2 regions of the Salinibacillus aidingensis genome follow, and region 1 is predicted to be linked to the other one. Evidence: predicted binding sites of a transcription regulator. Region 1 holds the regulator's gene; the other holds the start of a gene.
What was found. Region 1 encodes NrdR, which represses ribonucleotide reductase genes. Its sites were predicted from a motif close to AACACNATATATNGTGTT; they were not measured.

Region 1 (3,432 bases):
GGTTGTAGCTATAAATGCAAGTTATCCCCCTGAAACGATCGCTCATTTAATAAAATATGACAGCACCCATGGACGTTTTGATAAGGAAGTCAAAGCCCATGAGAATGGGATTGAAGTTGATGGAGAGTTCGTGAAGCTCATTGCTCAGCGTAATCCTGAATGGCTGCCATGGAAGGATCTTGAGGTAGATATTGTCATAGAGGCCACTGGAAAGTTTAAAACAAAGGAAACAGCCTCGTTACATTTAGATGCCGGAGCCAGAAAAGTAATCATTACGGCACCAGGAAAAGATATCGATGGCACATTTGTAATCGGTGTCAATGAAGAGGATTATCATCCTGATTATGACCACGTTATTTCGAATGCATCCTGTACAACAAACTGCTTAGCACCGGTAGTCAAGGTGCTGGATAACCATTTTGGGGTTGAAAATGGTTTAATGACAACTGTTCACGCTTTTACCAACGATCAGAATAATATTGATAATCCGCACAAAGATTTACGCAGGGCACGCTCCTGCACACAATCTATCATTCCTACTTCAACCGGTGCCGCTAAAGCCATTGGAGAGGTATTGCCACATTTAAACGGAAGGCTTCACGGAATGGCGTTGAGGGTTCCTACCCCAAACGTTTCACTGGTTGACCTGGTAGTGGATATCCGTAAGACGGCAACAGCTGAGGACATTAACAGAGCTTTTCAAATGGAAGCAGAAGGTCGTATGAAGGGAATTCTCGATTATAATGAAGAGCCCCTGGTGTCTATCGATTATACAACAACGTCCGCCTCTTCCATTATCGACGGTTTATCAACCATCGTCCTGGATGAAAATAAAGTGAAAGTGCTTGCGTGGTATGATAATGAATGGGGATATTCCTGCCGTGTTGTTGATTTAGCAAAATATGTAGGCAGCAGACTGGCAAATGAAACCATTCCTTCTGTGTAATCGTAAGAAATGGTAAGAACAAATAGTTACCCAGCTATTGCAATCTACCTTAGAACACTTTATACTATTTGATACTTTAAACATGCAAAACGTATGGAATCTATTTGTTTTAACTTTAATCTGCTGGTGGTTCGATTATTAAAAATAGATCCCGCAGCAGTTTGAAAATATGGTTTTGGTACAGGGGAATGGTAATGGATACAATAGGGACGCATGTGATCGCCGAGCTATGGGATTGCAGCATTGAAAAATTAAATAGTCTTGAGTTTAATGAGAAAATGCTTGTAGAAGCAGCTTTAATTGCCGGGGCAGAAGTACGCGAGGTAACCTTTCATAAATTTTCTCCACACGGGATTAGCGGCGTTGTGCTAATATCCGAGTCTCACTTAACCATACACAGCTTCCCTGAACATGGATATGCGAGCATAGATGTATATACCTGTGGAGAACGAATGCAGCCAAAAAGAGCCATTCAATTTATCACGCAGTCATTGGAAGCTAAGTCAGTTGAAAAGATAGAAATCCCCAGAGGCAAGGCGCCGATTCAGTTAAATTCAGAAGCTTATTAGATTTAGAGCACCTGGATGATTCGTCCAGGTGCTTCTGTTTGCTTATGCGGTCTCACCTAAGCGGTCGCCTCCGCTTTTCTACTTATGTTATAATATTGTAATAGATGTCGAATGAAATTTAATTCGGAGTTGATATAAATGAGATGTCCGACCTGCCATTATAAAAATACAAAAGTGCTGGATTCAAGGCCTATTGAAGAAGGTGGAGCGATTAGAAGACGCCGGGAGTGCGAAAAATGTCAATATCGCTTCACTACATTTGAACGAATTGAAGAAATTCCGTTAATTGTTGTCAAAAAGGAAGGTACACGCGAGGAGTTTAGCAGGGAAAAGCTTTTACGAGGGTTAATCAAGGCCTGTGAAAAAAGGCCGGTAGCACTGGAAAGAATCGAAAATGTTGTTACCGAAGTAGAGAACGAGTTGAGAAACCAGGGTGATTCCGAGGTTCAAAGTGAAGATATTGGCAGAATGGTTATGGACCGACTGAAAGAAATTGATGAAGTTGCATACGTTCGATTTGCATCGGTTTACCGTCAATTTAAAGATTTAAACGTATTTATGCAGGAATTAGAGGATTTGATAAAAAGGACAAATGGTCATGATAATTGAGATAAAGGAGCCTGTTCCTTATGAATGATCGTATAAAAAGTTTATTGCCCAATGATCGATATTACACCAAGCTTCAGGCATCTTGTCATGAGGACTATGTATTGGCTTTGACTCATTTGTATCAGCCGTTAATAGGTATACAAGCGGTTTCCATTTACCTTACGATGGTAAATGAAGCCAAGATGAATCGTGATTGTTCAACCCATCATCATATTATGAACATGGTAAACATTGATTTAGATGATTTTTACGAAGCCAGAATCAAATTAGAGGCCATTGGATTGTTGAAAACATATATGGCGGATACGGATGTACGCACTTATTATTATGTTTTAATCCCACCATTTTCTACTGCCGCCTTTTTTGAAGATTCCATGCTTTCTATTCTGCTGGAACATCATATTGGACAAAAACCGTACAATGATTTGAAACGAAAGCTCATCTCATCAACTATACCCGATCAGGTCTCTGATCAAACGAAGTCATTTAAAGATGTGTTTTCGACGGTACAAAAACCAGCTGCAGATTTGCCGGCATCTGATTCCACCCATGAACAGGAAAGCACTCCAGAACCTGCTTTAGAAGAAGAAATGAAAGTGGACTTTGAATGGCTCGAGCAAAGCCTGCGGAAAAATAATATGAATACCGCAAAAATATTTACCACTGAAAACCGGTCATTGATAAATAATCTTGCAGAAATCTATCAGGTTGATACAATTTATCTTGAGAAGGCCATTTTATGGTCTGTAAATGAAAATATGGAACTATTAAAAGATGAATTGCATGAAGTTTGCAAAGACTATTATGCTAAAACTTTCCATACAGAAAAACCAGAACTTCAACTCAAAATAAATAATAAAAAGGAACAAAGCAATGATCAAAAACCTGTTCCTCAATCTAAAGAGGGAAAATTAATTCAGCATTTTGAAAACATTACTCATCGTGAAATACTGGAGGATTTCTCCAGAACCGGTGTTGCATCCGAGCAGGAGGTTAAAATGATTACGAACGCCATGTTTCGCCATGGACTGCCTCAGAGCGTGATAAATGTTCTGGTTCATTATGTCCTTCAAAAATCAGACATGAAACTAACTCGGAATTATATAGAAAAAATAGCGACCCACTGGGCACGTAAAAATGTAAAAACCGCCAAACAGGCCATGCAGCTGGCTAAATCAGAAGCAAAGCTCTACCAGTCATGGGGAAAGAAAAGAAATACTCATAAGAAAAAAGAAGTTCTTCCTGAATGGTTCAAGAAAGAAAGTCAATCGGAGCAGCAAAAAACGAAACAGCCGGAGAAAAGTGAGC
Region 2 (3,432 bases), 260 kb from region 1:
GCAATTATGGGGTATGTCCGGCCAGGTGACATGGGATTTGATGTGGTTCACTTAAATTTACACAAAACCTTCACAGGTCCCCATGGTGGTGGTGGTCCAGGTTCAGGTCCAATTGGCATAACAGCGGAACTGGCTCCATTTCTGCCAAAACCTGTTCTTGTTAAAAACGGTGACTTTTTTGAATTTGACTATAATCGTCCGCACTCAATCGGACGTGTAAAACCTTATTATGGTAACTTTGGTATAAATGTTCGTGCCTATACGTACATTCGTACCATGGGGCCTGATGGCTTGAAAAAGGTCAGTGAATACGCAGTTTTAAATGCTAATTATGTTATGCGAAGGCTTCAAGAAAAATATGCCTTGCCTTTTGACCAGCATTGTAAACATGAATTTGTTCTTTCAGGAAAGAATCAGAAAAAGCTTGGTGTACGTACATTAGATATTGCAAAAAGACTGCTGGATTACGGCTTCCATCCACCAACCATCTATTTCCCGCTAAATGTGGAGGAAGCGATGATGATGGAGCCTACGGAAACAGAATCAAAAGAGACACTGGATGAGTTTATAGATGCAATGCTTGAGATTGCAAAAGAGACAGAAGACCAGCCGGAACTGGTTCAGGATGCACCACATACGACAGTTGTCAGCCGGTTAGATGAAACCCTGGCAGCAAGAAAACCTGTACTAAGATACATGAAAGAGGATTAAATAAAAAATGGATTGCCAGAATTGCTGGCAATCCATTTTATTTTTTGGTTTTAATTTTTCCTGTCCACTTTTTGAAGCCACCCTTAAGCTGGCTAATATCCCTGCATCCATTTTTATAAAGAATGTTCGCTGCTCTTCTTGACCTTGAACCACTTTGACAATATAAATAAACCGGTTTATCTTCACGAACCTCAATGAGCCGTTGCTTCAACTGGGATAAAGGAATGTTTCGGGCACCTAATATATGACCTCTGTCAAATTCGTTAGGTTCTCTTACATCAATTAATTGAGCTTTACGATATCCTTGTTTGAATTCTTCCTCGGTTAAGATTTTTAAAAATCGCCTTTGCAGTAGATATTTAGTAAGTGAATATACAATAATGGCTACGACTAGTATAAATATTATTTCCATCCTGATCCCCTTTCATTGCTTAAACCATTTACATCTATTATATGGTTGATTCAAAAAAGATTCAAAGAATTTTCTTCTATAAAATTCTGGAACAACTATTGAATGTTAAAGGAATAAAAAGCTGCTATATATTGATAAATTCAAAATTCCCCAGAAGATTTAATTTTGCAAGTAACAAAATTCGTCAATGTTTTCATTTACTTTATGCTATATCCATATATCTCTAATTCACGCAGGTTTTTACACAAATTCTAAGTTGACAAAAAAATACCTATTCGTTCTAAAATACAAGATGTTGTGCACTTTCATGAATTATTATACAATATCTTGAGTTTTTTATTGCGCTTTAACGGCTGGATATGATAAGTTAATTATAACATCAAAGAATAGATTACTAGATATGTTTCCTATCGTTTGTTACACTTTGTCGAACTAAGACGTTTATGCGACAAAGTGTCTTACTTTGTTGTAACGAACTCATTTATTTTAACTCAAATCTTAAAAATATGCACATCTTAATATCAGGAAAGGATGAGAAAGTTTGCAAAAAGTAAAAGAAGTAAATCTTCCAATGAATGTGGAGCGTCTGAATCAGGATATCAGGCTGTTTCCTCAGGTACATCCGGTAACGTCAGATATGAAAATCTTACATAAGGGTGTATCTAGACTTGTGATGCTGGACCGGTATGCTTTTAAGGATACAGAGAAGGTAACCTTAACAGATGGAGATTTTGTTGTCCTGACTGTAAAGGAAGATCCAAAATTTCCAGCGCGTGGACTGGGCGTTATTCAATCGATTGATTGGGAGAACAAGACTGCAAAGGTTCTTGTGGATGAAGAATTTCAGTCTGTTCTGGATAATGAAACAGAAGCAGAAACAGGGATCGTTACCAGATCATTGGATGTTATTGAGAAACCACTTGAAGTGTTTTATGAGCAAATTGCTTTACGAAATGCAACAGGGCTGTCCGCTGTAGAAGAAACTGAGGAGAAGCAGAAAGAATGGTTTGAAAAATATTATGAACAGCTGTCGAATCTGAACTTTGTCCCTGCAGGAAGGGTTCTGTATGGTGCCGGTGCAAATACCGATGTTACTTATTTTAACTGTTATGTGATGCCTTATATTCAGGACTCAAGAGAAGGGATTTCCGAACACCGGAAACAGGTTATGGAAATTATGAGCCGTGGCGGTGGTGTTGGTACGAACGGTTCCACGCTGCGTCCACGAAACACACTGGCTCGAGGGGTTAATGGAAAATCATCAGGATCAGTCTCCTGGCTGGATGATATTGCAAAGCTCACTCACCTTGTAGAGCAAGGAGGATCAAGACGGGGAGCACAAATGATTATGCTTGTGGATTCACATCCTGATATCATCGAATTTATTATTTCCAAGATGCAGAATCCAAGAATTCTTAGATATTTAATCGAAAATACGAACGATGATTTAATTAAAAAACATGCTGAGAATAAGCTGAAATTTACCCCGCTGACGGAACAGGAAGAAATGATGTACCAGGGAATAGCTAATTATAAAAATATCCCCGGTCTTGGTGGTTTTAATGAGAAGATTATCAGGGATGCAGAGCAAAAGCTGCGTGATGGTGGTACATTCTCAGTCAATCATCCCGAATTTTTATCAGGTGCAAACATTTCGGTGTGCCTGACAAGAGAATTCATGCAGGCTGTTGAAGAAGACGGCTATTACGAGCTTAAATTCCCTGATGTGGAAAATTATAATGAAGAAGAAATGGCCATTTATAATGAGAAATGGGCTGAAGTTGGAGATGTCCGTGAATGGGAAAAGCAAGGTCACAAAGTTCGTGTACATCGCAGAATAAAGGCAAGTGAATTGTGGGACCTGATTAATATTTGTGCAACCTATTCAGCTGAACCTGGCATTTTCTTTATTGATAACGCTAATGATATGACAAATGCGAAAAGCTATGGCCAAAAAGTAGTGGCAACGAATCCGTGCGGAGAACAGCCACTTGCGCCATACTCTGTTTGCAACTTAGCTGCTGTGAATCTTGCAGAAATGGCGGATAAAGAAAATAAAACTGTCAATTTTGATAAACTGAAGCGTACAGTAGAAGTTGGTGTACGTATGCAGGATGATGTTATTGACGCGACCCCATACTTCCTGGAAGAAAACCGTAAGCAGGCATTAGGTGAGCGCCGTGTCGGTTTAGGTGTGATGGGGCTTCATGACTTACTCATTTATACAGAGACGGAGTATGGTTCTGAAGAAGGAAACCAGGTCGTTGATCAGGTCTTTGAAACCATTGCGACAACGGCTTATCGTACGT

Region 2: ACZ5OK_RS11075 (vitamin B12-dependent ribonucleotide reductase) is a predicted target of NrdR. The motif match lies at 1,440-1,457, and genes of this name have one in related genera.

What each region holds. Positions count from the first base shown of each region.
Region 1 is NZ_AP043759.1:2,313,153-2,316,584, reverse strand. It holds gene ACZ5OK_RS12445 (glyceraldehyde-3-phosphate dehydrogenase) at 1-946, shown strand, start outside; gene speD (adenosylmethionine decarboxylase) at 1,141-1,515, shown strand; gene nrdR (transcriptional regulator NrdR) at 1,654-2,124, shown strand; gene ACZ5OK_RS12430 (replication initiation and membrane attachment family protein) at 2,145-3,432, shown strand, end outside.
Region 2 is NZ_AP043759.1:2,052,080-2,055,511, reverse strand. It holds gene gcvPB (aminomethyl-transferring glycine dehydrogenase subunit GcvPB) at 1-711, shown strand, start outside; gene ACZ5OK_RS11080 (rhodanese-like domain-containing protein) at 749-1,123, opposite strand; gene ACZ5OK_RS11075 (vitamin B12-dependent ribonucleotide reductase) at 1,695-3,432, shown strand, end outside.